DNA from 2 places in the Methylobacterium sp. ap11 genome. Region 1 is predicted to be linked to the other one. Evidence: predicted binding sites of a transcription regulator. Region 1 holds the regulator's gene; the other holds the start of a gene.
What was found. Region 1 encodes PhoB, which activates phosphate uptake and scavenging genes when phosphate is short. Its sites were predicted from a motif close to TGTCATNNANCTGTCAT; they were not measured.
Positions count from the first base shown of each region.

Region 2: the regulator PhoB is predicted to act here: its motif matches at 2,334-2,350, upstream of BMX97_RS31250 (UDP-2,3-diacylglucosamine diphosphatase).

Region 1 covers NZ_FOEB01000004.1:279,282-294,570, reverse strand. Annotated here, with positions in the region: gene BMX97_RS07970 (alpha-ketoacid dehydrogenase subunit beta) at 1-763, shown strand, start outside; gene BMX97_RS07965 (dihydrolipoamide acetyltransferase family protein) at 767-2,155, shown strand; gene lpdA (dihydrolipoyl dehydrogenase) at 2,159-3,547, shown strand; gene BMX97_RS07955 (hypothetical protein) at 4,002-4,274, opposite strand; gene BMX97_RS07950 (hypothetical protein) at 4,822-5,733, shown strand; gene phoB (phosphate regulon transcriptional regulator PhoB) at 5,761-6,462, opposite strand; gene phoU (phosphate signaling complex protein PhoU) at 6,530-7,267, opposite strand; gene pstB (phosphate ABC transporter ATP-binding protein PstB) at 7,354-8,166, opposite strand; gene pstA (phosphate ABC transporter permease PstA) at 8,189-9,103, opposite strand; gene pstC (phosphate ABC transporter permease subunit PstC) at 9,130-10,104, opposite strand; gene pstS (phosphate ABC transporter substrate-binding protein PstS) at 10,327-11,364, opposite strand; gene BMX97_RS07915 (hypothetical protein) at 11,688-11,969, shown strand; gene BMX97_RS07910 (sigma-70 family RNA polymerase sigma factor) at 12,343-13,068, shown strand; gene BMX97_RS07905 (DUF2865 domain-containing protein) at 13,214-14,257, shown strand; gene BMX97_RS32710 (hypothetical protein) at 14,363-14,527, shown strand; gene BMX97_RS07900 (MBL fold metallo-hydrolase) at 14,626-15,289, shown strand, end outside.
Region 2 covers NZ_FOEB01000043.1:4,833-20,121, reverse strand. Annotated here, with positions in the region: gene BMX97_RS31260 (DUF488 domain-containing protein) at 1-269, shown strand, start outside; gene BMX97_RS31255 (glycosyltransferase family 4 protein) at 306-1,409, opposite strand; gene BMX97_RS31250 (UDP-2,3-diacylglucosamine diphosphatase) at 1,406-2,287, opposite strand; gene BMX97_RS31245 (DMT family transporter) at 2,555-3,538, shown strand; gene thiE (thiamine phosphate synthase) at 3,678-4,391, shown strand; gene thiD (bifunctional hydroxymethylpyrimidine kinase/phosphomethylpyrimidine kinase) at 4,432-5,232, shown strand; gene BMX97_RS31230 (helix-turn-helix domain-containing protein) at 5,368-5,988, shown strand; gene BMX97_RS31225 (phosphatase PAP2 family protein) at 6,079-7,122, shown strand; gene BMX97_RS31220 (ABC-type transport auxiliary lipoprotein family protein) at 7,266-7,877, opposite strand; gene BMX97_RS31215 (MlaD family protein) at 8,000-9,079, opposite strand; gene BMX97_RS31210 (ABC transporter ATP-binding protein) at 9,238-10,026, opposite strand; gene BMX97_RS31205 (MlaE family ABC transporter permease) at 10,108-11,238, opposite strand; gene BMX97_RS31200 (MFS transporter) at 11,345-12,511, opposite strand; gene BMX97_RS31195 (hypothetical protein) at 12,690-13,541, shown strand; gene BMX97_RS31190 (DUF1489 family protein) at 13,705-14,145, shown strand; gene BMX97_RS31185 (apolipoprotein A1/A4/E family protein) at 14,403-15,289, opposite strand, start outside.

The DNA of each region.
Region 1 (15,289 bases):
CGACTACATGTACCCGGCCTACGACCAGATCGTGTCCGAGGCCGCGCGCCTGCGCTACCGCTCGGGCGGCCAGTTCACCGCCCCGATGGTGGTGCGGATGCCCACCGGCGGGGGCATCTTCGGCGGCCAGACCCACAGCCAGAGCCCCGAGGCCCTGTTCACCCACGTCGCCGGCCTCAAGACCGTGGTGCCGTCGAACCCCTACGACGCCAAGGGTCTCCTGATCGCCGCGATCGAGGATCCCGACCCGGTGATCTTCCTGGAGCCCAAGCGCCTCTATAACGGCCCCTTCGACGGCCACCACGACCGGCCGGTGACCCCGTGGGCCCGCCACGACCTCGGCGAGGTGCCGGACGGGCACTACACCGTGCCGCTCGGCAAGGCGGCGATCCGGCGCGAAGGAAGCGCCGTCACGGTGCTGGCCTACGGCACCATCGTGCACGTGGCGGAAGCCGCGGCCGCCGAGACGGGAATCGACGCCGAGGTCATCGACCTGCGCACGCTGCTCCCCCTCGACATGGAGACGATCGAGGCCTCGGTGCGCAAGACCGGGCGCTGCGTCATCGCCCACGAGGCGACCCTGACCTCGGGCTTCGGCGCCGAGCTGGCGGCGCTCGTGCAGGAAACCTGCTTCTACCACCTGGAGGCCCCGATCGTCCGGGTGGCGGGCTGGGACACGCCCTACCCGCACGCCCAGGAATGGGCCTACTTCCCGGGTCCCGAGCGCGTCGGCCGGGCCCTTCGCGCCGCGCTGGAGGGCTGACCCATGGGATTTCGCATCGTCAAGCTCCCCGACATCGGCGAGGGCGTGGCCGAGGCCGAGGTCTCGGCCTGGCACGTCAAGGTCGGCGACGTGGTCCGCGAGGACCAGCCCCTCGCCGACGTGATGACCGACAAGGCCACCGTCGAGATCCCCTCCCCGGTGAGCGGCACCGTGGCGGCGCTCGGCGCCGAGGCCGGCCAGATGCTGGCGGTCGGCGCCGAACTCGTGCGGCTGGAGATCGAGGGCGGAGATGCCGCGCCCGCCTCGGTCCCGGACTCCGGCGTCGCGGTGGCGCCCGAGGTCGCGAGGGCGCAGGACGCGGCCGAAGGCCAGCCCGCCGCCGCCCTGGTCCCGGCCGCGGACGGCCTGGAGCCGGCGCAACCCGCGCCCGCGCCCCGATCCGCCGCCGCGCCGAAGCCGGTCGAGCCCCCGAAGCCTGCGCCGGCGAAGCCCGCAGCCCCCGCCCCGCGCCCCGCGGCGACTGCTCCCTCCTCTGGCCCGCCACGCCCGGCGGGCGAGAAGCCCGTCGCCTCGCCGGCGGTGCGCCGCCGCGCACTGGAGGCCGGCATCGACCTGCGCCAGGTCCGCGGCACCGGCCCGGCCGGCCGCATCGGTCACGACGACCTCGACGGGTTCCTGAACGCTCCGCCCGAGGAGACCGCGCCCGCGCCCGCCGGCCGCGTCGCCCGCACCGGCGTGGAGGAGATCAAGGTCATCGGGCTCCGCCGGCGCATCGCCCAGCGCATGGCCGATGCCAAGCGCCGCGTCGCGCATTTCTCCTATGTCGAGGAGGTCGACGTGACGGCGGTGGAGGAGCTGCGCGCCGCCCTCAACCAGCGCCACGGCGCGAACCGGCCGAAGCTCACCCTGATCCCGTTCCTGGTCCAGGCCCTGGTGCGCGCCCTGCCGGACTTCCCGCAGATGAACGCGCATTACGACGACGAGGCGGAGGTGATCCACCGCCATGCCGGCATCCATGTCGGCATCGCCACCCAGACGCCGTCCGGCCTGATGGTGCCGGTGCTCCGCCACGCCGAGACCCGCGACGTGTGGAATTCGGCCGCCGAGGTGCGGCGCCTGGCGGAGGCCGCCCGCAACGGCCTGGCGGCGCGCGACGAGCTCTCGGGCTCGACCATCACCATCACCTCGCTCGGCGCGCTCGGCGGCATCGTGACCACGCCGGTGATCAACCGGCCGGAGGTCGCGATCATCGGCGTCAACAAGCAGGTGATGCGCCCGGTCTGGCGCGACGGCGCCTTCGTGCCGCGCCTGACGATGAACCTCTCGGCGTCCTTCGACCACCGGGTGGTCGACGGCTACGACGCCGCCCTGTTCGTGCAGGCGCTGAAAGGCCTGCTCGAGACGCCCGCGACCCTGTTCATGGAGGCCTGACCCGTGGGCGAGATCACCACCAAGCTCCTGGTGCTCGGCGGCGGCCCGGGCGGCTACGTCGCGGCGATCCGCGCCGGCCAGCACGGCATCGACACCGTGCTGGTCGAGGAGAATCGCTTAGGCGGCACCTGCCTCAATGTCGGCTGCATCCCCTCGAAGGCGATGATCCACGCGGCCGAGGCCTATCACGCCGCCGTGCTGCAGGCCGGCGACGCCTCGCCCTTCGGGCTCTCGGCCGGCCCCCCGAGCCTCGATTTTGCCCGCACGGTGGCCTGGAAGGACGGCATCGTCGGGCGGCTCAACACCGGGGTCGCGTCGCTCCTGAAGCGCGGCGGGGTCAAGATCCTGCGCGGGCGCGGGCGGATGGTCGACGGCAAGACCTGCCTCGTCGAGACCGATACCGGCCCCGAGCGGGTGCGGGCCGAGCACGTGATCCTGGCCACCGGCTCGGTCCCGGCGGCGCTCCCCCACCTGCCCTTCGGCGGGCGGGTGATCTCCTCGACCGAGGCGCTGTCGCTGCCGAAGGTCCCCGCCACCCTGGCGGTGGTGGGGGCGGGCTATATCGGGCTCGAGCTCGGTACCGCCTTCGCCAAGCTCGGCGCCAAGGTCACGGTGGTCGAGATGGCCGAGCGGATCCTGCCGGCCTACGACGCCGAGCTGACCCGGCCGGTGGCGCGGCGCCTCGGCGCGCTCGGGATCGAGGTGCTGCTCGGCGCCAAGGCGACCGGGCTCTCGGGCGACGCGCTCGATGTCGAGGTCGGCGGCGAGCGCCGGACGATCCCCGCCGAGGTGATCCTGGTCGCGGTCGGCCGCAAGGCGCGCACGCACGACCTCGGGTTAGAGCGGCTCGACCTCGACATGAGCGGGCCTTTCATCCGCATCGACAAGCGCTGCGCCACCTCGATGCGCAACGTCTGGGCTGTCGGCGACGTGACCGGCGAGCCGATGCTGGCCCACCGCGCCATGGCGCAGGGCGAGATGGTGGCCGACCTCGTGGCGGGGCGCCGCCGCGCCTTCCACAAGGTGGCGATTCCCGCGGTCTGCTTCACCGACCCGGAGGTGGTCTCGGCCGGCCTGTCGCCGGACGAGGCCCGCGCCGCCGGCCACGAGATCCGCACCGGCCTGTTTCCCTTCGCCGCCAACGGCCGCGCCATGACGCTGGGCGCCGAGGACGGCTTCGTGCGGGTGACGGCGCGGGCCGACAACCACCTCATCCTCGGCATCCAGGCGGTGGGAGCCGGGGTCTCGGAGCTGGCGGCGGGGTTCGGCCTAGCGCTCGAGATGGGCGCCCGGCTGGAGGACGTCGCCGGCACGATCCACGCCCACCCGACCCTCGGCGAGGCCTTCCACGAGGCGAACCTGCGAGCGCTCGGCGAGGCGCTGCACATCTGAAGGAGGCCCCGCCGGACGGAACCGTCCGGCGGGGCCCCGTCCCGTGGCGGCGCGCCCACCGCGAGACGGTGGGCATCGCGCGGGTTCCGTCGGTTCGCGAGCCGGGTGCCGGCCTCCCGACCGATCGCTGCCGGTCGCCCCGATGGAGTGTCAGGGCCTGACTGACTGACGGGGTCGACGTCGTGAGAGAATTTTTATCAGATACACGAAAATATCTTGATGTGTCGGAGCCTGCTCGGCTTGCGACGACACAATCGCGAGGGGATTTTCCATCCTGCACTCTACCTCATCCTGAGGTGCGAGGCGATCGAGGATCGCTGAGCCTCGAAGGAGGGATCCAGTAACCTCGGAGAGTTCTGGAGCCCTCCTTCGAGGTTAGTCGATCTTCGATCGACCAACACCTCAGGATGAGGTTGCTGGTGGGATAGAGCGTGTCGATCGGTCGACCAAGCTCTCAGGGGCGGCCCGGCTTCGCGTCGGCACGTTTCATGGCAATGTCGTCCGTGCACCGAAGAAAAGCGTTGTAGGTCTTGCCGGAGACTCTCCGCTTGATCCAGCTGTTCCGGCCGTTGTGACGTGTCTGGATCCCGACCGATTCCGCGCATCTCTCGCGCTCGGCGCTCGACTGCGCCGATGCCGGCTGCACGGCAAGTCCGAGCATGGAAGCGATCATCTCTCCGGCCAGCAGAAAAGCCAAGATCGTCGCGATGTTTCTGAGTTTTTCCATGGAAACATTCCCCGCTTGACTTGAAAATCCTAACGTCATGCTCGGCGATCTACAACTATAAATGTTCGATACGCAGATCGCCTTCACCCCTGACCCAGGGACGGATCCGTGCAAGGGGCGGTGCGGGTGGGCATGTCGGGATCGGCGCCAGGATTCGGCGCGGTGCTCGGGGCGGGCGCGCAGCCGTCGGCCAAGCCTTGTACGGAGCCAACGTCAAGGCGCCCCGGGGTCGTGCGGACCGGAGCCCATCCCCGGTCCTGCCGACCGCGCGAAGGCCTCCGATGCGTCGGACGCCCCTCGTAATCCCGCGCGGTCCAAAGGTCTTACGGGCGTTGCATTTTTGCGGCAGCCAGGCCGGCCGGCATCGTTTCTAAGCAGACGCGCTGGAGCACGGCACATCTGGGGCCCTCGCGCGACCATGACCGGAATCACCGAGCCGATGCGATGCCTGTCGGCCGCGGCGGGCGTCCTGATGCTCGTCCTCTCCACCCCGGCATCCACGCAGGCCGCGCCGCGCAGCGAGTCCGGGACAAAGGACAGGTCCGGGATGGAGGACAGGTCCGGGACGGGCCTGGGCGGCGCGCGGGAGGCCGGCGAGGACGAGGGCCGTCCGGCCGGAACGTCCAGCAAGACGGACGACGGGAAGGACGTCGATACCGAGCACCTGTTCGGCTTCACGGAAGGCGCCGATGCCGGCGAGAAGGGCGAGCAGGAAGCGGTGGTCGACACCGTCTCGCGCATCGGCAAGCGTCGTGACGGCCCCGGCCGGTCGGCCTACCGCGTGCTCGACACGCGGCTCGCCTACCAGTTCAACCCCATCGACAGGCTGAGCCTCGAACTCAGCGCCTTCGGCACGCTGCGGCGGCAGCGCAACGTTCTCGATCTGGACGACAAGTCCTACGGCACCTTCGACGGCGTCTCGCTCGAGGTGAAGTACCAGTTCCTGAAGGGCTCGAAGGAGCAGCCCTTCGGTCTCGCCCTGGAGGTGCGCCCTCGCTTCACGCGCGTCCTCCCGGTCGAAGGCCGCGGCGCCGACATCTTCGACGTCGAGAGCCTGCTCCAGCTCGACGTCCAGGTGGTGCCGGACAAGCTCTGGTACGGCAGCAACATCAGCGTCGAACCGGCGGCCGGGCGCGAGCGGGGCGGCCCGGGCTATCGCTCCTCGACCTTCCTGTGGTCGAACGCTCTCGTGGGGCGCGTCGGAGACAGCACCTATCTCGGCCCGGAGGTCCGCTACCTGCGCGGCTACGAGGGGGCCTTCCTGAACCGGCTCGAGAGCGAGGCGCTCACCCTGGGGCCCGCGCTGCATCACCGGTTCACCGAGAAGGTCTGGCTGACCGTGGCCTATGCCGGGCAGGTCTGGGGCCGCGACACCGACCCGGCCCTGGCCGGCCGGTCCCTCGGGCTGAACCAGTTCGAGCGGCACAGCCTGCGGGTGAAGTTCGGGATGGAGTTCTGACCCGGACCGGGAGACGGCCGTCCGGCGTCACGGCTCGGGCGCGAACATCTCGTCGAAGGAGTAGCCGGAGCCGCGCACGGTGCGGATCGGGTCCGAGTCGCGGCCGCGGTTGATCGCCTTGCGCAGGCGGCCGATATGCACGTCGACCGTGCGCTCGTCGATGTAGACGTCGTGGCCCCAGACGCCGTCGAGGAGCTGCTCGCGGGAGAAGACCCGGCCGGGGCTCTGCATCAGGAACTCGAGCAGCTTGAACTCGGTCGGGCCGAGATGCAGCTCGCGGCCGTCGCGGCGCACGCGGTGGCTGACCCGGTCGAGCTCGATGTCGCCGGCGACGAGCAGGTCGGCGACGTGGGCGGGCTTCGCGCGCCGCAGGAGCGCGCGCACCCGCGCCAGCAGCTCGGGCACCGAGAACGGCTTGACGATGTAGTCGTCGGCGCCGGTGGCGAGCCCCCGCACCCGGTCGCCCTCCTCGCCGCGCGCGGTCAGCATGATCACCGGCAGCCGCTCGGTCTCGCGGCGGGCGCGGATGCGCCGACACAATTCGATGCCGGAGAGGCCCGGCATCATCCAGTCGAGGAGGACGAGGTCGGGGACCTGCTCGCGCAGGCGGATATCCGCCTCGTCGCCGCGGGCGACGGCGTCGACCTCGAAGCCCTCGGCCTCGAGGTTGTAGCGCAGGAGGAGGGTCAGGGCCTCCTCGTCCTCGACGATCAGGATGCGGGTACTCATCGGGGCACTTCAGGGTCGTCGCCGCCGGGACGGCCCGCTCGGCCTCGCGGCCGGGCAGGCCATCCGGTCAGGCCTTGGGCGGGGACTGGGGCGAGAACTGGGGATCCACGGTGGCGAAGCTCGACCCGTCGTTCTTCGGCCGGTCGGTCGTCAGCGTCTCGCCGGTGGCGAGGTAGTGGATGGTCTCGGCGATGTTGGTGGTGTGGTCGCCGATGCGCTCGACGTTCTTGGCGCAGAACAGGAGGTGCGTGCAGAACGTGATGTTGCGCGGATCCTCCATCATGTAGGTCAGGAGTTCGCGGAACAGCGAGGTATAGAGCGCGTCGATGCCGCCGTCGCGGGCCCAGACGTCGAGGGCCGCCACGGTGTCCTGGGTGGCGTAGGCGTCGAGCACGTCCTTGAGCTGGCCCTGGACCAACTCGTTCATGTGCTCCACGCCGACGACGATCTTCTGCAGCTGGACCTGGTCGGCGATCGCGACGACGCGCTTGGCGACGTTCTTGGCGAGATCCCCGATGCGCTCGAGGTCGCCCGAGACGCGGATCGCCGAGATCGTCTCGCGCAGGTCGATCGCCATCGGCTGGCGCTTGGCGATCAGGAGGATCGCCTTCTCCTCGATCTCGCGCTGCAGCCCGTCGAGGCGCTGGTCGACGGCGATCACCGACTGGGCGAGGGCGGCGTCGCGGCGCAGGAGCGCCTGGCCGGAATCGGCCACCATCTTCTCGGCGATGCCGCCCATCTCGGCGATGCTGCGCCGCAGGTTCTGCAGCTCCTGATCGTAGGAGGTGACGATGTGGTTCGACATGGAGTGAGACTCCCCGCGATGAAGTGGAGCGTGGGATCGGGCCGGCCCGGCAAGGGCCCGGGCCGGCGGAACGAGGGCGGGACGCCTCAGCCGAACCGGCCGGTGATGTAGTCCTGGGTCTGGCGCTTCGACGGGTTCATGAACAGCCGGTTGGTCGGCCCGAACTCGATCAGCTCGCCGAGATACATGAAGGCGGTGAACTGCGAGATGCGCGCCGCCTGCTGCATGTTGTGGGTGACGATGGCGATGGTGAACTCGCCCCGCAGCTGCTCGATCAGCTCCTCGATGCGGCCGGTCGAGATCGGGTCGAGGGCCGAGGTCGGCTCGTCGAACAGGATCACCTCCGGGCGCTGCGCCACCGTGCGGGCGATGCACAGGCGCTGCTGCTGGCCGCCCGACAGGCCCATGCCGGATTGCTTGAGCTTGTCCTTCACCTCGTCCCACAGGGCGCCCTTGCGCAGGGCCTCCTCGACGCGGACGTCGAGGTCGGCCTTGCCGAGGCGCTCGTAGAGCCGGATGCCGAACGCGATGTTGTCGTAGATCGACATCGGGAACGGGGTCGGCTTCTGGAAGACCATGCCGACCCGGGCGCGCAGCTCGTTGAGGTCGATCGAGGGGTCGAGGATGTTGCGGCCGTCGAGCAGGATCTGCCCCTCGGCGCGCTGCTCGGGGTAGAGGCTGTAGATGCGGTTGAAGGTGCGCAACAACGTCGACTTGCCGCAGCCCGACGGCCCGATCAGCGCCGTGACCTGGCGGTCGAGGAAGTTGAGGTTGATGTTCTTCAACCCCTTGAAGTCGCCGTAGTAGAAGTTGAGGTCCTTCACGGCGAGGCGGATCGCGGCGGATTCGTCGGCCGTGCTCTGGCCCACGACCGGCACGGCGGTGGCGGTGGCGCTCATCGGTGTGTCTCCAGGATGCGGGTCAGCGCTGGGGGCCGCGCAGGACGAGGCGGGCCACGATCGACAGGCCCAGGATGGTGACGGTGATGAGGAGCGCACCGGCCCAGGCCAGCTGGCGCCAGTTCTCGTAGGGCGAGAGCGCGAACTGGTAGATCATGACCGGGAGGTTGGCGACGCCGCCCATCAGGTTCGGGCTGAACCAGGAATTGTTGTTGAGCGCGGTGAACAGCAGCGGCGCGGTCTCGCCGGCGATGCGGGCGAGCGCCAGCAGCACGCCGGTGACGATGCCCGACTGCGCCGCCCGCCAGGTGACGCTGCGGATCACGATCGAGAGCGGCGCGCCGAGCGCCGCGCCGGCCTCGCGCAGGGTGCCGGGCACCAGGCGCAGCATGTCCTCGGTGGTGCGCACGATCACCGGGGTGGCGATGATGGCGAGCGCGACCGCGCCGGCCCAGCCCGAGTAGCCGCCCATCGGCCGCACCATCAGGGTGTAGACGAACAGGCCGATCAGGATCGAGGGCGCCGAGAGCAGGATGTCGTTGAGGAAGCGGATCAGGTTGGCGAGGTGCGAGGTCCGGCCGTACTCGGCGAGGTAGGTGCCGGCGAGCACGCCGATCGGCGTCGCCACGACGATGCCGAGCGCCGTCATCACCAGGCTGCCGAGGATCGCGTTGGCGATGCCGCCGCCCTCGGAGCCGGGCCCCGGCGTGACGTTCGTGAACAGGGCCGGCGAGAAGCCCTGGACGCCCTGGATGATCAGCATCAGCAGGATCGAGCCGAGCACGATCGCGCCGAGGGCGGTGGCGAGGGTGCAGCCGACGATCAGGGCCTTGTCGGCGGTGCGCCGGCCGGCGCGGACCCGGCCCCATTCGGGCGGGGCGGGGCGGGCGGGGGCGGCGGGGGCGGACCCTGAGACCGCGGCGGGGGAGGCGCTCATCGGGAAACGTCCGTGCGGGAGCGGGATCAGGCCACCTTCGCGCGGCGCACCAGCAGCCGGGCGATGATGAGCACGATGAAGGTGACGACGAACAGGATGCAGCCGAGCGCCATCAGCGAGTTGAGCTGGAGGCCGTCGGCCTCGTTGAACTCGTTGGCGATGCGCGAGGCGATGGTCGAGCCCGGATCGAAGATCGAGGCCGAGAGCCGGTTGGCGTTGCCGATCACGAAGGTGACCGCCATCGTCTCGCCGAGCGCGCGGCCGAGGCCCAGCATCACCGCGCCGATGATCGAGACCGAGGCCTGCGGGATCAGGACGTGGCGCACGACCTCCCAGGTGGTGCAGCCGATGCCGTAGGCGCTCTCGCGCAAAACCGTCGGGATCTGGTCGAGCATGTCGCGGGTGATCGAGGCGACGAACGGCACGATCATGATCGCCAGGATGATGCCGGCGGTGAGCACGCCGACGCCGGACGGCACCTGGGCGTAGAACAGGGTGCCGACGATCGGCATCCCCTCGACGACGTTCGAGACCGGGATCTGCACGAAGCGCGCGAAGAGCGGCGCGAAGATGAACAGGCCCCACATGCCGTAGATGATGCTCGGCACGGCGGCGAGGAGCTCGATCGTCATCGCGACCGGGCGGCGGGCCCAGCCGGGGCAGAGCTGGGTCAGGTAGATCGCGATGCCGAGCGAGATCGGCACGCCGATGACGAGGGCGAGCAGCGCCGAGACCAGGGTGCCGATGATGGCGACGAGCGCACCGTACTCCTCGCGCCCGACGTTCCAGGCGCTCGAGACCAGGAAGCCGGGGCCGAAGGCCTGGAAGGCCGGCCAGCCGCCATAGGCGATCGAGGCCAGGATGCCGGCGAGCACCAGCAGCACGAGCAGCGCCGACGCGAAGGCGGCGGCGCGGAAGATGCGATCGCCCACCGGGCTGGGGGCGCGGCGGGCGACTTCGCGCCTCGCCGCCACTGCGACGTTCTCAGACAACGCGACCATCCGGGTTTCCCTTGGAGTGAGCGGCCTCTAGCGCGCTCGGCGGATCGAGGCGAGTCGGACGCGATCCGCCAGGGCCCGGCGGGCGGCGGAATCTCGGCTTTGCCCGATCCCCGCGCATGCCTGCCGGCATCGCGCGGGGATCGGAGCGCCCGGCCGGCGCCCCGCGCCGGCGGACGGGAGGGCGGGGGCCGCCCTCCCGGGATCTGTCGGCCGCGGCGCGGCTTACTGGCCGAGGACCGGCTTGCCGTCCTTGGCGACCGACTTCCACTCGTCCTCGACCAGGCCGACGACCTTGTCGGGCAGCGGCACGTAGTCGAGGTCGGAGGCCATCTTGTCGCCGCTCTTGTAGGCCCAGCGGAAGAACTTCAGCACCTCGGCGGTGCGGGCCGCGTCGGCCGGGTTCTTGTGGACCAGGATGAAGGTCGCGGCGGTGATCGGCCAGGCCTTGGCGCCGGGCTGGTTGGTCAGCGAGATGCCGAAGCCCGGGGCGGCCTTCCAGTCGGCGTTGGCGGCGGCGGCCTGGAACGCCTCGTCGCCCGGCATCGGGTACTGGCCGTCCTTGTTCTGGATCAGCGCCACCGGCAAGTTGTTCTGCTTGGCGTAGGCGTACTCGACGTAGCCGATGGCGTTCGGGACCTGCTTGACGACGGCCGTGACGCCCTCGTTGCCCTTGCCGCCCTGGCCGGCCGGCCAGCTGACCGTGGTCGAGGCGCCGAGCTCGGACTTCCAGGCCGGCGACACGTCCGACAGGTAGGTGGTGAAGATGTTGGTGGTGCCGGACGCGTCCGACCGGTAGACCGGGGTGATCGGGGCGTCGGGCAGCTTCACGCCGTCATTGAGCTTGGCGATCTTCGGGTCGGACCACTTCTTGATCTTGCCCTGGTAGATCTCGGCCAGGACCTCGCCGGTCAGCTTGACCTCGCCCGGCTTGATGCCGGCGATGTTCACCACCGGGACGACGCCGCCCATGACGGTCGGGAACTGGACCAGGCCGTCCTTGGTCAGGGTCTCGCCCTTCAGCGGCGCGTCGGTGGCGCCGAAATCGACGGTCTTGGCCTGGATCTGCTTGATGCCGCCGCCCGAGCCGATCGACTGGTAGTTCAGGCCGTTGCCGGTCTCCTTGCGGTAGGCCTCGGCCCACTTGGAATAGACCGGGAACGGGAAGGTGGCGCCGGCGCCGGTGATGTCGAGGGCGAGCGCCGAGGTCGCGATCTGGGCAGTCGCGAGCCCGATGACGAGCGCGTAGGAGAAAGGCTTCACTGGGTTCTCTCCGTGTTCGGATCGGTCCGGCACGATGCGGGGACGATTCGTCGTCCCGATATCCTGCCGTCGACGGCCGGTGAGGACGCGACCGGCCTCCCCGGGCTGCGCCGGACCCCGTCCTGATGCTTGCCAGGTCGTATGTCGTCGCGGCGCGACGGATACTCCCGGCCTCACGCCGGCCCTATGACGATCCGGTGACAGTTGGATGACAGCGCCCGCCCGGATGCGACGTTTCGGCCGCCTCGCGCGTTGGCACGGCGAAGAACAGGACGGGGCTGCCCATCATCCCTCGCCCCTCATCCACAGCAGGACGCGATCCCGTGCAGGACCTCGACACGAAGACCGACGCGGCCCGGGACGGCGAGACGACCGGCCATCCGGACGAGCCGGGGCGGCGGGCGCTGCTCGACCTCCACGCCGAGCGCGCGGCGCTGGAGCAGCGCCTCGCCCGCGCCGAGCAGGAGCGCCTCTACCTCGCCGACCCGGACGCCGTCGCGGCCGCGCAGGCCGAGGAGACGGCCCTGCTGGCCGATCTCGACCGCATCATGACGCGCATCCGCGCCGCCGAATACCGCAGCCAGCCCGGCGCGCGGACCTGGTAGGGCCCGCCGGGCGCGGCCGACCGGGACGCTCCCGCCCGGGTGCGACGACGGCGGCGGGAACCTGGGCCGTACGAGGCCGTTGCCCCCGGCGACCTGGGCCGCCGGCCCGGGCGCGGCCGCGCCCTCGCGCGGCGAGCCGGAGCGATGGCGATGCGGTGGAGCGAAGGGCGGACCAGGCATGCGCCGCGCGACGGAGCGCGCGACCGGACACGGCACCGCCCGCCGCTCCGCTGACCCGCCCCGCGGCGTTGCGCACCCGTCGACAGCGCGCCGCCGCGCCCCACCTTCCCGCTTGAAGGAAGCTCCGGCGGGGTATGACGCGCGGCTCGGACCCGCGCCGCCCCACCTCCCCGCTTCAGAACGTGAGAGTCGCATGGCGTCCACCGACAATCCCATCCTGGCCACGCCCGAGTCGAAGCCCGGCCTGCCGCCGACCGTGCAGCGCCATCTCGGCCATCAGCTGCGCGCGGCTTACGCGCCGATCGAGACCGCGGCGACCCCGGAGGTCTTCCTCGCCCTGATCGAGCGGCTCGAGGCGGCGCTCGCCGAGCAGGGCCGGTCGGTCGAGCCGGCCTTCCGCGAGGGGATGCTGGCGGCCCTGTCGTCACTGCGCGCCTTCGCGCTCTCGCTCACCAACAACTCCGCCCGGGCCGACGACCTCGTCCAGGACACGATCCTGCGCGCCTGGCAGAACCAGCATCGCTTCCAACCCGGCACCAACCTGAACGCCTGGCTGTTCACCATCCTGCGCAACGCCTTCTACTCCGAGCAGCGCAAGCGGATGCGCGAGGTCCAGGACGAAGACGGTTCCTACGCCGCGCGTCTGTTCACCGCCCCCGACCAGGGCCACCGCCTCGACGTGCAGGACCTGCGCGCCGGCCTCGCCAAGCTGCCGCCCGACCAGCGCGAGGCGCTGATCCTGGTGGGCGCCGAGGGGCTGTCGTACGAGGAGGTGGCGGGCATCTGCGGCGTCGCGATCGGCACGATCAAGAGCCGCGTGAACCGCGCCCGCAACCGCCTCGCCGAGCTCCTCGGCTACGGTGACGACGACCTCACCGGCGACCGCATGATGCAGTCGGCCATGGGCGAGGGCGTCTGAACGGGCGCACCCCCGGGCCGGGCGCCGGGCGGAGTCGAGACGCCCGCGCCCGAGAGTCATGAAGCTGTTATCTCAGCGGTTCTCCGCAGTTGCGGGGTTCCGGGGCGAGGGGTTAATTGGCCTTAACCTTCGGTGAGGCTCCCCCGTGACCGTCCCCAACCTGATGAAGCCCGGCGGCGGCCGCTCGCGCGCCCTCGTGCGGAGCCTCGCCCTCGGCCTGCTGCTCGGCCTCGGCGGCGTGGGGGCCGGCAGCACCCTGGTGCAGGCCGCGGACGATGCCGGCGTGCTCGACTTCCTGCTCGGCGAGGTGCCGCGCAGCCTCGGCCTGCCGGCGCGCGCGCCCCGGCCCCAGGCGGCGTTGCGCGAGCGGCGGATCCGCTGGACCGGCCGCCCGGCGACCGTCGCCGTCGATGCGCCGCGCTGGGTCACCCCGGTGCACCGCCCGCAGGCGTCCCTGCCGAGATCGGCCTCGCCGCAGGCCCCGCAGCGTCCCCGCCCGCGCCTCGCGGTCGTACGGACCGAGGCGCCGGGCGGGTTCGCCGGCAGCCACGACCGGACCGTCTGCGTGCGCACCTGCGACGGCTACATGTTCCCGCTCGCCAACCTCGAGGGGCGCGACGCCCTGCCGGCGCATCAGGAGGCCTGCCAGGCCGCCTGCCCGGGCGCCGAGACCGCCCTCTACACATTGCGCGCCGGCCAGGAGCTCGACCGGGCGGTCGGCCTCGACGGCCGCCCCTACCGCAGCCTCGCGGCGGCCTACATCTACCGGACGCGCCAAGTGCAGAGCTGCGCCTGCCGGCCCGGCGAGGGCGGCTACGCCCGGCTGCTCCTGCGCGACGCCACCCTCCGGCCCGGCGACGCGGTGGCGGCCGGGCCCGGCCCCCGGGCCGTCGGCGCGAAGATCTTCGCCGGCCGCGACCGCGCCGGGGAGGCGCGCTTCGTCGAGTTCCGCCGCGCCGGAGCCCTCTCGGCCACGGCGCGACGCGACCTCGACCGCACCCTCGACGTGACGCGCCAGGAACGCGCCCGGGCCGAGTTCCGCCGTACCCTGGCGGCTGCCGCCAAGGGCCAGGGTCAAGGAGACGCCGGCCGCCTGCGCTACGCCTCGCGCGCGGTCGGCTTCGCCGAGGTGGTGAGCGATGCCGGCTTCCTGCCGGTCCGGGTCGTGGCGCCCTCCCCGTTCCGGTAGGCGCGCAGGCCGGCCCGGCCGCCTGTTGCGGCCCGGAGACAGGGCCGGTCTTCCGCGGCTCCACCCTCTCGCGGCGCTTGCGATTCACAGGCCCGCGGGAGGACAATGTTCCGGTTCCGGCTGCTCCGGTTTCCCCCCAACATGCTGTCGCCCGCCATGTCGCCCGCGCTCGAGAATCGTTTGCTGCAGTACCGCGAAGTCGCGGCCGTGTTTTTGAGCTCGGGCCTGTTCTTCGCAGGATTGCTCTGCTGGGCCTGGATGGTGAGCTGACGGGCGCGCGGCGAAGACCGAGCCGGGCCTCGACAGGGCGGTGCCCCGCCGGCTAACCCGGACGCGTCCCCGTCCACGCCGCGTCAGGAGCCGGTCCGGTGAGCGAATCTGAGCCATCCGAGGCGGCGCCCGCCTTCCAGCGCGAGGCCCCGGCGAGCGGCCGGGTCGAGGCGGTGACGCCGCTGATCCGCAGGCTCGTCTGCCCCAATGCCGGGCCTTTCACCCAGAGCGGCACGTGCACCTACGTGGTCGGGCACGGCCGCGTCGCCGTGATCGATCCCGGCCCGGACCACCCGGAGCACCGGGCGGCCCTGCTGGCGGCGCTCGGCGGCGAGACCATCGCGGCGATCCTCGTCACCCACACCCACCGCGACCACTCCCCCGGCGCCCGCCCGCTCCAGGCGGCGACCGGCGCACCGATCGTCGGCTGCGGGCCGCACCGCCCGGCCCGCGCCGTGCGCGGTCTCGAGCAGGGCCGCCTCGACGCCGCGGGCGACGCCGAGCACCGGCCCGACCGGGAGTTCGCCGAGGGTGAGAGCGTGACCGGGCCGGGCTGGACCCTGACGGCGCTCGCGACCCCCGGCCACACCATGAACCACCTCGCCTTCGCCTTCGCGGAGGAGGACGCGCTGTTTTCCGGCGATCACGTCATGGCGTGGTCGACCAGCATCGTGGCACCGCCCGACGGCGCCATGGGCCCCTACATGGCCTCGCTGGAGAAGCTGCGCGGCCGGTCCGAGACGGTGTACTGGCCCGGCCATG
Region 2 (15,289 bases), on a different contig from region 1:
GATACCGGCACCTGCGCAGCCTCGGCACGCCGAAGGCCGGCCGCGAGGCCGCCCGCGCCCACGACGCCGCGCTGATGCGCCGGATCTACTGCGAGGAGGTGCTGGAGACCGGCACGGGCCAGGCCGCCCTCGACGAACTGGCGGCCTTGGCCGAGGCCGGGCCGACCTGCCTGCTCTGCTTCGAGCGCGACCCGGAGCGGTGCCACCGGCGGGTCCTGAGCGAGCGGCTGGCGGGGAGGGGGTTTCAGGTCGTCGACCTGTTCGCGTGAGGCGACCGGAGTCCGGTCGCCTCGGAAACGGGCTGGTCAGCCCTCGCCGACCCGCGGCAGGGAAGCGGGCGCCTCGCCCGGCAGCGGCAATCCGATGCGCCGGCGTCGCCGCGTCGTCGCGCCCTCGGCGTGGGCGGCCTCGATGTTGCCGTAGAACTGGTCGGCGCTCGCCTCCCAGGTATAGCGCAGGGCTTCCCGGCGGCAGGCCTCGCGGGGGATCGCCAAGGCCGAACGGGCCGCCACGCCGAGGTCGTGGTCGAGGATCCCGACGCTCGTTCCGCCGATCACGTCGAGAGGGCCGGTGACGGGATAGGCGGCGACCGGCAGGCCGCTCGCCAGGGCTTCCAGCAGCACGATGCCGAAGGTGTCGGTGAGGCTCGGGAAGACGAAGACGTCGGAGGCCGCGTAGACCCGGGCCAGGGCCTCGCCGGTGAGCGTGCCGAGGAAGCGGGCGGTGCGATCGACGGCGGCGAGCCGGGCGCGGTCGGGCCCGTCGCCGACGACGAGCTTGGTGCCGGGCAGGTCGAGGCGCAGGAACGCCTCGACGTTCTTCTCCACCGCGAGCCGCCCGACGAACAGGAAGAACGGGCGGGGCAGGCCGGCGAGCGCGTCCGGCGCCGCCTCGCCGTCCCGGGGGCGGAAGAGCTCGGTGTCGACGCCGCGGGTCCAGCGCATCAGCCGGGTGAAGCCGCGCCCCGACAGGTCGCGCTCGAGCGAGGGCGTGCTCACCATCGTGCCGCTCGCCGCGCCGTGGAAGCGGCGCAGCCAGGCGTAGCTCCAGCGCTCCGGCACCGGCAGGCGGGCGGCGAGGTATTCGGGAAAGCGGGTGTGGTAGCTCGTGGTGAAGGGCCGGCCCTGCGCCAGGCAGACCCGGCGGGTCGCGAGCCCGATCGGCCCCTCGGTGGCGATGTGGACGTGGCTGGGCGCCAGGGCCGGGAACCGCCGGGCGACGCCGCGGGCGGTGACCAGCGACAGCCGGATCTCGGCATAGCCCGGCAGCGGCATGCTGGCGAAGTCGAGCGGCGTCAGCATCACCGGGTCGTGGCCGCGCCGGCGGCCCGCCGCGACCATGTGCTCGAGGGAGCGGACGACGCCGTTGACCTGGGGATGCCAGGCATCGGTCGCGACGAGGAGCCTCACGCGACGGCCCGGGCGTTCACGATCGGGTGGTCCGGCATGGAGCGGGCTGCGGGCGCCAGTTCCTCGACCGGGGCGAGCGGGCGGCTGCGGGAGGTCAGCGGCACCGGCGCCTCGGCGCTGGCGCGCTTCCAGTCGGCGAAGCGGATCACCTCCATGGTGCCGTCGTAATGCTCGACCACCGCCGTGCAGGATTCCACCCAGTCGCCGGTGTTGAGGTAGTGCATGTCGCCGACCATGCGGCTCGCCGCGTGGTGGATGTGGCCGCAGATCACCCCGTTGGCGTCGGCCCGGCGGGCCTCGGCGATCAGGAATTCCTCGAACCGACCGATGAAGTTGACGGCGTTCTTCACCTTCAGCTTGGCCCAGGCCGACAGCGACCAGTAGGTCAGGCCGAGGCGGCGGCGTACCCAGTTGAGGTGGGTGTTGACGAAGAGCGCCGCCGTGTAGGCGCCGTCGCCCAGCAGCGCGAGCCAGCGGGCGTGGCGCACCACGAGGTCGAACTGGTCGCCGTGGATGACGAGGTAGCGCTTGCCGTCCGCCGCCTCGTGCAGGACCTGGTCCTGGATCTCGATGCCGCCGAAATGCATGTCGAGGAAGTCGCGCAGGAACTCGTCGTGGTTGCCCGGCACGTAGACGAGGCGAGACCCTTTTCGCACCTTCCGCAGCAGCTTCTGCACGACGTCGTTGTGCGATTGCGGCCAGTACCAGCCGGAGCGCAGCTTCCAGCCGTCGACGATGTCGCCGACCAGGTAGATCTCGTCGGCGTCTACTTCCCGCATGAAGTCGAGCAGTAGCTCGGCCTGACATCCCTTCGTTCCGAGGTGGATGTCCGAGAGGAACAGGGTTCGCACGCGAAGCGCGTCGGCGTCCTCGGCCACGTGCACTCTCCTTGGCGGCATCTCGCGCCAGCCAAACCCCATTCGCGTATCACTTTGATGACGCGAGGGCGGATCGCCGAACCTCGGCCGGGGAGGCAGACCGAGATTCGTTTGCGGAGACTTAAAGGCGACCATGCGGATCGCGCAGGTCAGCCGCTCGAGGAGGCCTCTACCTCGGCCGTGCCGATTCGTGGTTCTGACAGGACGCCCCGCCGCGGTGTCCGCGGTCGCGCCTCCTCCCGCTCCGCCCAGAAAAGCGCCCCGCCCATGGCAGCCCCCCTCGTCGTCCCCGGCCGGTCGGTCACCGGAGCTGGCGCGTCGGGGCGCGACGCCGCCCGGCCCTATCTCGGCATCGGTCTCAAGGTCCTGTCGGCGCTCGCCTTCACGCTGATGTCCGCCGGCGTGAAGACCCTGGCGGACCGGTTCCCGACCGGCGAGATCGTGTTCTTCCGCTCCTTCATCGCCATCGCGCCGCTGCTGGTGTGGCTGCGCTGGCAGGGCGGCGTGATCGAGGCGGTGCGCACGCAGAACCTCAAGGGGCACATGCTGCGCAGCATCATCGGCGCCTGCGGCATGTTCGCGGGCTTTGCCGGCCTGTCCTTCCTGCCGCTCTCCGACGCGGTGGCGATCGGCTACGCCTCGCCGCTCCTCGTGGTGGTGCTGGCGGCGATCGTGCTGCGCGAGCGGGTCCAGGGCTATCGCTGGGCCGGCGTCAGCGTCGGCTTCCTCGGCGTGCTGATCACGCTGGCGCCCCACCTCGAATTCGGCGGCGCGGGAGGGGGCGGCACCACCGGCGCGCTGTTCGCGATCCTGGCGGCGGCCTGCTCGGCGGCGGCGACGATCCAGGTGCGCAAGCTCACCGGCACCGAGCGCACCGGCGCCATCGTGCTGTACTTCTTCCTGTTCACCTCGCTGCTCGGCCTGTCGACGGTCGTGCTCGGCTGGAAGATGCCGGGCTGGACCGACCTCGCGCTGTTCGTCGTCGTCGGGGTGCTCGGCGGCATCGGCCAGATCCTGCTCACCGAGAGCTACCGCCACGGCGACGCCTCGCTGGTGGCGCCGTTCGAGTACACCACGATGCTGTGGTCGGTGCTGATCGGCTGGTTCGTGTTCGGCCAGCTGCCCACCGCCTCGATCGCGCTCGGCGGCGGCATCGTGGCGGCGGCCGGCGTGTTCGTGGTGTGGCGCGAGCGGCGCCTCGTGGTCGAGCGGGCCCGCGAGGCCGCGGCGGGCGGGGCCCGGGCCGGCTGAGTGCCCGGTCGGCCGGGTGCCCGTTGACGCCCGCGCTCGCACGCCCTTACTCCGGGAGACACGACGCCACGGCCCTCTCCCGAGTAGGAACGCCCGCCATGCCCGCACGCCACCGTCAGCCCTGCGCGGGAACCCGCCCGTGAGCGCCGGCCCGACGGCCCCTGCGGCCGAGACGGTGCCGGTGGACCTGCGGCTCTACGGCCTCCTCGATGTCGGGGTGTGCGGGGGCGACGCCGGGCACCTCGCCCGGATGGCGGCCGAGGCCGCGGCCGGGGGCTGCACCCTGCTGCAATACCGCGAAAAAACCATCGCCAATGCCCGCGAAACGGTGGAGCGGCTGCGCCGGATCCATGCGGCGCTTGAGGGCACCGGCGTGCCGCTCCTCGTCAACGACCGGGTCGACCTGGCGCTCGCCGCGGGCGCCGAGGGCGTGCATCTCGGCCAGGAGGACATGCATCCGGCCGACGCCAGGCGCCTCCTGCCGCGGGGCGCGATCGTCGGGCTGACGGTCAAGAACGCCGCCCAGGCCGACGAGCTCTATCGCCTGCCGGTCGACTACGCCTGCATCGGCGGCGTCTTCTCCACCACCAGCAAGGACAATCCGGACCCGCCGGTCGGGCTCGACGGGCTCAACCGCATCGTCTTCCGGGCGCGGCTCGCCCGCGGCGCCACCCTTCCGGTCGGAGCGATCGCGGGCATCGACCGCGGCAACGCCGCCGCGACGATCGGGGCGGGCGCCGACGGGATCGCGCTGATCTCGGCCCTGTTCGGCACCGGCCAGGACGTCGAGGCGCGGGCCCGCGACCTGCGCGCGGTCGTCGATGGCGCCCTGGCGGCCCGGGGGGCGGCATGATCGGACCTTGGTCGATCTTCGGCACGATCGGAGGGAGAGCATGATCGCCGTCACGATCGCGGGTTCGGATTCCGGCGGCGGCGCCGGCATCCAGGCCGACCTCAAGACCTTCTCGGCGCTCGGCGTCTACGGCGCCAGCGTGATCACCGCGCTCACCGCCCAGAACACCCGCGGCGTCCAGGCGATCCACGACGTCGAACCGGAATTCGTGGCGCGCCAGATCGAGAGCGTCTTCACCGACCTCGACGTGAAGGCGCTGAAGATCGGCATGCTGTCTCGCAGCCCGACGATCGCGGCGGTGGCCGAGGGGCTCGCCCGCCACGCCGCCGGCCTGCCCCTGGTGCTCGACCCCGTGATGGTGGCGACAAGCGGCGACCGGCTCCTCGCCGACGACGCCGTCTCGGCGTTGCGGGCCAAGCTCGTGCCCCACGCCGCGGTGCTGACCCCGAACCTGCCCGAAGCCGCCGTGCTCCTGGGGGAGGGGATCGCGGAGACGGAGGCCGCGATGCTCGACCAGGGGCGGCGTCTCCTGGCGCTCGGGCCGCGCGCCGTGCTGATGAAGGGCGGCCACGGCACCGGCGCCGAGAGCGTCGATCTCCTGGTCGGACCGGGCGAGGCGGTGCTGCGGCTCGCCGGACCCAGGATCGAGACCCGCAACACCCACGGCACCGGCTGCACCCTGTCGGCGGCGCTCGCCGCCGGGCTCGCCCGCGGCCTGACGCTGCCGGAGGCCGCCCGCGCCGCCAAGGCGTATTTGAGTGCGGCGCTCGCGGCGTCCGGCCAGTTGCGCATCGGCCACGGCAACGGCCCGGTCCACCACTTCCATGCGTGGTGGAACTGACGCTCGTCCCGTAAGAAACACCCCGCGCGGCCCGATGGACCCTTGCGCGCTCCCGGCGATTGCGTTTGATGGAGCGTACGGGCGTTCGGTATGCGGAACGCCCGGCGGTGATCCAGCGGGGTTCGGGGGCAGGCGATGGGCGTCGAGCGGGGGCGGGAGCGCACCAAGGACCTGTTGACCGGGGCGCAGGTGCTGTCGGGTCAGCTCGGAAAAACCATCCAGCGGCTGCGCAAGGCCTACAACCTGTCGCTGTCGGAACTCGCCGAGCAATCCGGCGTCGCCAAGTCGATCATCAGCCAGATCGAACGCAACGAGACCAATCCGACGCTGGCGACGATCTGGCGCCTGAGCCAGGCCCTCGACGTCTCGATCGAGCGGGTGCTCGCCACCGGCGACGAGGAGCCTTTCATCGAGAAGTCCTCCCGGGCCGACACGCCGATCCTCGTCTCCGACGACGGCCGGATGCGGCTCGCGATCGTCGGCTGGATCAAGACCGTCGAGTGGCTGCAATGGTACGACCTCTCGGCCGATCCGGGCGGCGTGCTCGATTCGGATGCCCACCAGCGCGGGTCGGTGGAATCCCTCTCGGTCATCGAGGGTGAGTTCGAGGTCGACGTGGCCGGCGCGGTCCAGCGCGCCCGGGCCGGCGAGACCCTGCGCTACCGCTGCGACCGGCCCCACACCGTGCGCTGCGTCAGCGAGACGACCGGGCGCGCCATGATGGTGGTCATCATGAAGGCGGCGGTGATGGAATGACCGCGCTAACCGCCGGTTGAACTCACAAACAAAAGTACACGGAACGTTATCGGATGGGATGGGAGACCTGCACGACGCAGGGGAACTTCCATGCCGCCCGTTCTCGCCGTTCCCCACATCCCTCCGCCGACGAGCGACCGACCGATCCTCGACGCGAGGTCGGAGCCTCGCCCGGCGCTTCGGGGCCCGATCGACGACCTCGAGGCCCGTCCGATCGCGAGACGATCGGGCGCTGTTCTCGGTGGGCCCGCCCTGGTCTGCTGGAGCATCGTCGCAGCGGCGGGCGGCCTCCTCCTCGCCGCGGTGTCGGTGGGCGGCTACCGGATCGCCGACTACATCCTCGCCAGCGCACTGGTTCAGCTCGCCGCCCTCGGGGCCTGCGGTGCTGCCCTGCGCATCCGAGGCTGGGAGCGGCTCGGCTCGGGTGCCGAGGTTGCGTCGCAACTCCTGCTCGTCGGGCTGCTCGCGCCCCTGTTGAGCGTGGTCGCCGCCAGTACGAACCTTCCGTATCGGGATGAAGACCTGCTCGCCCTCGACATGGCGCTCTTCGGTTTTGACTGGGCGCACGTGATCGCGGTTGCTCGGGGCTGGCCGCTCCTCCTGGAGGTCCTGAGCCACGTTTATATGAGCCTGCTGTTGCAACTCACGATCCTGGTCGCGGCGCTGCTCGTTGTTGGACGCGTGGCCCGGGCCCAAGCCTTCTGCCTCGCCTGGGTCCTGACGCTCGCCGCCACCGTCGCGGTCTTCCCGCTCATGCCGGCCCTCGGGGGCTACCTGCATTTCGGCGTCGCTCGGGCCGACACCCACGTGCTGGTCACCGCGGCTTGGCACCACGTCGATATCCTGGCCCCCGCCCGGGCCGGCACGCTCTCGGCCCTCACCGGCGACACGCTGGGCGGCATCGTCACCTTCCCGAGCTTCCACGCCGCCGCCGCGGCACTGCTCGCCTGGGGCTTCTGGGGCGTGCCGGTGCTGCGGTGGCCGGCGCTGACGGTCAATCTCGCGATGGTCGTCGCGACGCCGGTGATCGGCGGCCACTACCTGGTGGACGTCCTGGCCGGCCTCGTCGTCGCCGGCCTCGCCCTGTGCGTCGCCGCCCGTCTGGCGCGGGCAGCGGCGCCTTCCTCGGCCTGAGGCGCCGGCCGGCGGGGTATCCTACGAAGTCCGGATGATAGCTTCGCGATGCGGATGTCGTTGGCGCTCGAGCGCCGCGTCGATCGGCGAGACGAGATCCAAAAGCCCTCGTCCGGACTTCATAGCCTTTTCGGACTTCCTTATCAGGACGCCGTGCCGACCCACCGCACGATGTCGGCGAGAACGGTCGAGAGCGCCCGGTCGAGCCCGTTCGCCGCGACGCCGGCATTGACCTCGGCGACGGGCACGCGGGCCTGGAAGATCCGGGCGGCCACCACCTTGCCGGTGGCATCGGCGACGAGCTTCGCCGAGATGTCGACCACCGCCTCGCGCGAGCCCGCCGCGATGTCGAAGGCGCGGATCTCGGTCACCAGGATCGTGTCGGCCACCACCTTGTCGCCCGGCCGGCTCACCGAGCGCAGGCGGCCGGTATTCTCCAGGCTCTGGACCAGGCGGGCCTGCATCAGGCGGGGCAGGCGATCGGCCCACTGGCCGCCGCCGAGGAACGACAGCGAGCCGCCGGCCTCGCGCACGATGATGCGGTCGGCCTCGAAGGGCTGGAGCCCGACCGGCTCGGCCACCACGATCGAGCGCCGCGCAGCGCCGCTGCGGGCCGCGCCCGGGAGGGCGGTGAGGTCGAAGGTCGTCGGCACCGCGCCGCTGCCGCAGGCCCCGACGGCGAGCGCCAAGAGGGCGGCGAGGACCGGGCCGGACCGGCGGGCGCGGCGGGAGACCGGGGAGGCCGTGATCGTCATGGCGGCGGAGGGACCGTGGACGGGGTGGGCCGGGACCGGCCCGGAAGCGTGACCGAACATGCCCGGACAACGCGCGGGCCCGCGCGCGGGTGCAATGCCCGCGATGCTGCACGGCAACATGGTCAGCGACCGTTGTATTCCGGCAACGTCGGCTTGCCGCCGAAGATCACCTGGGACGGGTCGCGCTCGATGTTGCGCACGGCGTTGTTGAGGGTGTTGAGGGTGCGCTGGCCGTCGGTCGAGAGCGACTGCACCTCGCGCCGCCCGGCGCCGCTGAGGCGGCTGACGCTCTGGGTCAGGGTGGCGGTGCGCTTGTCGAGGTTCTCCGACATGGTGCGGAAGGCGCGGCCCGCATCGCGGATCGAGACCGCGGCGTCGCGGACCTCCGCGAAGGTGCTCTTGCCGGCATCCCCCGAGGCCGAGCCGAGGAAGCCCTCGGCGCCCTTCAGCACCGCGTCGAGCCGGTCGGCGGAGGCGTTGAGCTTGCCGGCGAGCGTGCGGGCGTCGTGCACCCCGGCCTGCACGTCCGGCGAGGCGGCGGCCAGCGCGGTCGAGAACCGGTCGACGTTGTCGATGAGGCTGGCGAGCTTGCGCCCGTCCACCGCCTTCGTCAGCGCGTCGAGGGCCGGCGCGCTGTCGCCCAGCGTCTTCGAGAACCGCTCGACGTTGGCGAGCGTCCGGTTGATCGCGCCCTCGTTGCCGGCGACCACCCGGTCGAGGCGCTGGAGCATGTCGTCGGCGCGCTGCGCGATGGTGCGGGCGGCCGCCATCAGGTCCTGGATGTCGGAGGCGTCGGCGTAGATCGTCGGGACCGGGTCGTCCTTGGTCGGCGCCAGCTGCGGCGCGTCGGCGCTGCCGCCGACGAGGGCGATCGAGGCGACGCCGGTCAGCATGGTCATGTCGAGGCGCGCGCGGGTGTCGACGCGCAGGGGCGTGCCGCGGTTGACCTCGACGATCGCCGTCACCCGGCGCGGGTCCTGCGGCAACAGCCGCACGTCGGTCGCCTCGCCGACCCGAATGCCATTGAAGGTGACGACCGCCCCCTTGGCCAAGCCCCCGACGCCGCCCGAGAACACGATGCGCACCGGCATCCGGGCCTGGTTCGACGAGGACCCGCGCAGCCAGAACGCGAAGGCGAAGCCGAGCGCGATCACCGCCAGCGTGAAGGCGCCGATCAGGACGTTGTTGGCGCGGGTTTCCATGCCTTAACGGTTTCCATGCGCGTGCGGGGCAGGGGGAGCGGCCGGCCGGGGCCGGACCGCGAGCCCGGGAACCGGATGCCCTAAGGTCAGCATCCCGGCGCAGCCTAATTCAGGAAGCTTAAGCGGGCCCTGCCGGCGGGCGGGTGCGGCAGCGCACATCAGGCGACGCCCTCCACGATTCCTCGGGATGACGGGGCGTCCTGCGTCACGATCGACCGGGCGCGCTTGCCGTGGAAGTAGGAGCGCAGCCAGGGATGGTCGGAGGCGAGCATCGCGTCGATCGGCCCCTCGGCGATGATCTGGCCGTCGCCGAGCGCCGCGATGCGGTCGCAGGCGGTGTAGAGGCTGTCGAGGTCGTGGGTCACCATGAACACGGTGAGCCCGAGCGTGCGCTGCAGCGTCGCCACCAGCTCGTCGAACTCGCCGGCGCCGATCGGGTCGAGGCCGGAGGTCGGCTCGTCGAGGAAGAGCACCTCGGGGTCGAGGGCGAGCGCCCGGGCGAGCGCCGCGCGCTTGATCATGCCGCCCGAGAGCTCGGAGGGCAGCTTGTCAGCGGCATCCGGCTTCAGGCCGACCATCTCGATCTTGAGCCGGGCGAACTCGTCGAGCAGGCGCTCGGACAGCTTCAGGTGCTCGCGCATCGGCACCTGGATGTTCTGCTTGACGGTGAGTGCCGAGAACAGCGCGCCCTGCTGGAACAGCACGCCCCAGCGTCGCTCGATCACCCGGCGCTGGGCGAGGGTCAGGCGGTCGACGTCCTCGCCGAAGACCTCGATCGTGCCCGAGCGCTTCGGCACGAGACCCAGCAGGGTGCGGGTGAGCACGGACTTGCCCTGGCCGGAGGGCCCGACGAAGCCGAGGATCTCGCCGCGGCGGATGTCGAGGTTGAGCCCCTTCAGCACGGTCCGCTCGCCGAACGCGACCACGAGGTCGCGCACGCGGATCAGCGGATCGTGCGCGCCGGGCAAGCGGCCGGGAGCGGCCGACGGGGCTGTGGAGGGATGGTGCAAGGGAAAGGCTCGCCTCGCTCAGAAATCGATGGCCGCGAAGAACACCGCGAAGAGTCCATCGAGGACGATGACCATGAAGATAGACTTGACGACTGAGGCGGTGACGTGGCGGCCGAGCGATTCGGCCGAGCCCTCGACCAGGAACCCCTCCACCGAGGCGATGATTCCGATGATCAGCGCCATGAACGGCGCCTTGATGAGGCCGATCAGGACGTGGCGCAGCCCGATCGCGTTCTGGAGCCGGAACGCGAAGGCCTCGAGCGAGAGCCCGCCATAGAGCCAGGAGGTCAGCGCGCCGCCGGCGAGCGCCGCGAGGTCGGCCAGGAAGGCCAGCATCGGCAGCGCCACCATCAGGGCGATGATCCGCGGGACGATCAGGATCTCGATCGGGTCGAGGCCCATGACGCGCAGCGCGTCGACCTCCTCGCGCATCCGCATCGAGCCGATCTCGGCCGTGAAGGCCGAGCCGGAGCGCCCCGCCACCATGATCGAGGTCAGCAGCACCCCGAGCTCGCGCAGCGACAGGATGCCGATCATGTTGACGACGTAGCTCTGGGCGCCGAAGCGCTGGAGCTGGATGATGCCCTGCTGGGTGACGATGCAGCCGACCAGGAAGGCGATCAGCATGATGATCGGCGCGCCGCGCAGCGCGATCTGCTCGACCTGGTTGACGAGCGCCGGGCCGCGGAAGCTGCGCGGCCGGGCGAGCACCCGCAGGCAGCCCGCCACCACCTCGCCCAGGAAGGCGAGGCCGGCGAGCCCCTGGTGGCCGAGGCTGCGCACGCCCGAGCCCAGGTTCGCCACCGGATCGAGGGGGTGGAAGCGCCGGGCGCGCGCCGACGGCGCGGCGTCCCGGTAGGCGACCTCGCGCAGCAGTATCAGGTGCTCGGGCGAGGCGCCCGCATAGGCCGTGCCGTCGGGCAAGGCCGCGCGGGTTCGCTCCAGCACCCAGGCGCCGAGCGTGTCGAGGCGCGACAGGCCGGAGAGATCGATGATCAGGGGTGCGCCGGCGGCGCCGGCCAGCATCGCGGCGGCGGAGCCCTCGACGGCGGGCGCCTGGTCGGCGGTCCAGCGGCCGCTGAGGCGCGCGGCGAGGCCGTCGCGGACGCGTTCGACCGCGGCGTGGGCCGGATCGGCCCCCCGCGTCATCGGTTCGGTCGGCACGGGCCGGCCTCCCTCGTTCGCCACAGATCCCCTCGGGTCGGTCGTATATCCCGTCATGCTAACAATTCGCAAACCATCGGGGCCGGCGGGCTCAACGCCGCGCCGCCCGCGCCGCCGCGAGCGTGAAGACGAGGCCGAGGCCGGCCACCGGCAGCATCAGTCCGAAGGCGAGCGTCCCGCCGCCGGCTCGGTAGGCCGCGCCGCTCGCGAGCGTGGCGGAGGCCGAGGCGAGGGCGGCGCAGGCCGCGTAGGCCCCTTGCGCGGCGCCGCGGCCGCCCTCGGGGGCGAGGCGCGACAGGGCCGCCATGACGCCGAGCTGCGTCGCCCCGAAGGTGAGGGCATGCAGGGCCTGGAGCGGCAGGACCAGGGCCGGCAGGCCGGCGGCGGCGAGGAGCCCGCCCCAGCGCAGGAGCGCGGCGAGCGCCCCCAGCGCGAGCAGACGGAACGGCGCGTCGCGCAGGTACGGGATGCGTCCGGCGACCGCGAAGAATCCGATCTCGGCGGCGACGCCGACGCCCCAGGCGATCCCGGTCTCGGCCGGCGACAGGCCGAGGCCGACCCAGTGGATCGAGCCGAAGGCGTAGACGGCGGCGTGGCTCGCCTGGATCGCCGCGCCGGCCGCGATGGCGAGCCACAGGGCGGCGGGCAGGCGCACCCGGCCGGCGGTACGGCGGGCCGGAGCGGACGCGGTCTCGCGGCGCAACAGCAGCACGGCGCCGCAGGCCGAGACGAGTTCGAGGGCCGCGAGGAAGCCCGGGATGCCGCCCGTGCCGACGAGGCCGAGGAGCCAGCCGCCGAGGAGCGTCGCGGCCAGGAAGCCGAGCGAGCCGCCGAGCCGGATCCGGGCGTAGTCGAGCCCCGGCCGGCGGCGCACCGCGGCGAGGCTCTGGTAGTCGAGGCAGGGCACCAGCGACGCGCCGGCGACGGCGTTGAGGACGATCACCCCGGCGAGCACGAGCCAGGACACGGACGCCGCGAGCGGCATCAGGGCCCAGGTCGCGGCGAGGCCGAGGCTGCCAGCCACCATCAGCGTCCGGGGCGGCACGCCCCGGTCGATCAGACCGACGAGCGGCGCGGTCGCGACGATCCGCACCAGGATCGGCAGGGCGACGAGGGCCCCGATCAGCTCGGGCCCGAGCCCGAGGCCGGCGAGCCAGAGCGGCAGGAACGGCATCGCGACGCCGATCCCGGCGAAGACGGCCGCGTAGAGCAGGGCAAGGCGCAGGCCGTCGCGGGGGGAGGGCGGGGGGACCGTCACGGGAACCTTTGGGCGGCGGGACCGAATCAGCCGCCCCGGGGCGGGCCTGGCGTAAGCCGCCGTTAACGCCGGGATGTCAAGCCTTAACGACGACACGCCTGATCGGGCGACGCCGCGCCGGCCGACCCGGCGGGCGATTGACAGGGCAGGTGAGATGGCCGGGACTCCTTCGCTCCCCATGCCGCGGGAAGAGTACGACGTCATCGAGGGCGCGATGCTGGAGACCGCGCGCGGGCGCTGGTTCCTCGGCGAGTTCGCGCGGCGCAACCGCCACGCCGACACCGACGTGCTGCTCCAGGCGATCGGCCGGATCGAGACCGTCGTCACGGCCGAGCGCGGCCCGCCCGGGATGGAGCGCCTGCGCTTCGACCTGATCGAGATGGCGAAGGCGATCAGCCGTACCAAGTCCGAGATCGCGGCGATCCATACGCCCGACCACGACCAGAGCCAGCTCGGCGCCGCCTCCGAGGCCCTCGACGGCATCGTGCGCACGACCGAGCGCGCCACCTCCGACATCCTGCAGGCCGCCGAGGAGGTCCAGGAGGTCGCCTGGACCCTGCGCGAGACCGGCGCCGAGAGCGGCGTCTGCGACCGCCTCGACCACAACGCGACGCAGATCTACACCGCCTGCTCGTTCCAGGACCTGACGGCGCAGCGCACCAGCCGCATCGTCAACACCCTGCGCTATCTCGAGCAGCGCCTGATCGCGATGATCGAGATCTGGGCGAGCGAGGACGACCCGCCGGCCCAGGCCGGGCAGCGCGCTGAGATGCCCGAGACCGCCCTCGACCAGGACGACGTCGACGAGATCGTCGCGACCGGACGGGGCCGGGGACGGGAGACCGACGCGGCGGAGGCCGAGTCCGCGCCGCGGCTGCGCCTCGTCGAGCCCGCGCTCGCCGACGACGACATCGCCTTCGTGCCGGTGCGCGAGGAGGCGGCCCCGGCCGACGAAACGGTCGACCTCGCGGACGCCTTTGCCGAGATCGACGACCTCGCGGTCAACGAGAAGCTCGCCCGCTTCACCTGAGCGACCGCAGGGCGTTCCTCCGTCTCGACATCGGGCCTTCACCCTCGCCGTAAGAGCTTCGCCTCGCGGCGAGTGCGCTGCCCTCGCGGCGAGCGCAATGCCCTCGCGGCGCCACGATCTCCGCGCAGGGAGCCCGCGCCCCCGCTCCCCATCCCAGGCCGCGATGTCCCTGCATCTCCTCAAGCTCTGCGTCGGCTGCGAGTCCATCGCCGATCTCGAGGAGTGGATCGCCGCGCGCCGGGCCGAGGCCCTGCGCCAGGGCCGCCCGCCCGAGCAGGCCCACATCACCCGCATGGTGCCCAAGCGCGGCGACGAGATCGTCGGCGCCGGCTCGCTCTACTGGGTGATCCGCGGTCTCATCGCCTGCCGCCAGCCGGTGCTGGCGATCCGCCCGTTCACCGACGCCGAGGGCGTCGGCCGCTGCCGCCTCGTCCTCGACCCGGCAGTGACGCCGGTCGAGCCCCGGCCCTGCCGCCCGTTCCAGGGCTGGCGCTACCTCGCCCCCGCCGACGCTCCCCGCGACATCTCCCGGAGCGCTGCCGGCGACCTCGCGGCGATGCCGGAATCGATGCGGCGGGAACTGGCCTCGCTCGGGTTGCTCTGACCGGAACGCTGGATCCGGGCGTGATCGGCTGCGGCCTCCCGTCATCGGTCCAGGCCTCGTCCACCGCCTCGCGGAACGATCACCCGGCCGTCCGGGGCAGCCGCACAGTCGGCAAGCGCACCCTTCTCGACTCCCCGCGGGCCACATCGCCGCCTCGCTCGAATCCCGCCTGAAGCAAGGACAGGGCTCCGACAAAAAAGCCCCCCGACCCTGTCGGGTCGGAGGGGCCTGTTCGCATCGGGACCGTCGGGGGCGCGTCAGGCGCCCTCGAACCGCCCGCTGGCATGGGCGAGCATCGTGTAGACCTTGCCGCTCTCCGAGGTGAGGTAGGCGTTGGCCCGGCGCGGGTCCTGGTCGGTGCGGGAGACCTCGCCGAGCAGGCGCTCGAACTCCCGCACGTAGTGGTCGACGGTCCGGCGGAAATCCGGCTCGGCGCGGTAGCGGCGATGGATCTCGTCGAAGGTCCGCTGGCCCTCCGCCGTGTAGAGGCGGCGGGTGAACAGGTTGGTCTCGCCGCGCCGGTAGCGCTCCCACAGGTCGACCGCGGCCGGGTGCTCGATCATCCGGGCGATGTTGCTCGTGATCGAGTCGATCGCCGCGGCGCCCGCGTCGTCGGCAGCCCCACCGGCCTTGCCCGGATTCGCCGTCGATCCGATCGCCGACACCTTGCCCTTCTCGCCGGCCTTGTCGCCGGTCCTGGCGAGCGGCGGCACGTCCTCGTCGTCGTCCAGGGAGGCGCGCGAGAGGAGGTCGGATAGCCAGCCGCCGGAGCCGTTGCGGCCTTGAGCGTCAGCGCCGGTCCGGGCCGCACCCTGCGGCGTGGCCGGACGGTTCTGCCCCGCCGGGGCCTTGCCGGCGTCGGCCGACGGCCGGGCCGTGGCGACCGGCGGCTTGACGGCCGGCGCCTGGGCCGCCGGAGCCACGGGCTTGGGAGCCTGCGCCGGAGCCTGGGCGGCGGGCGTCGCGGCCTGCACCGGCGCCTTGGCGACGGTCGGCTGCGGCCGCGGGGCCGCCGCGACCGGAGCCGCGGACTTCGGTGCCGACACCGCCGGGGCGGCGGCCGAGGCGGAGCGGCCGGCCTCGGCGACGCGGGGCTGCGTCACGTCGACCGAACGCGGCGAGCGCTGGACCAGGGCCGAGAGCT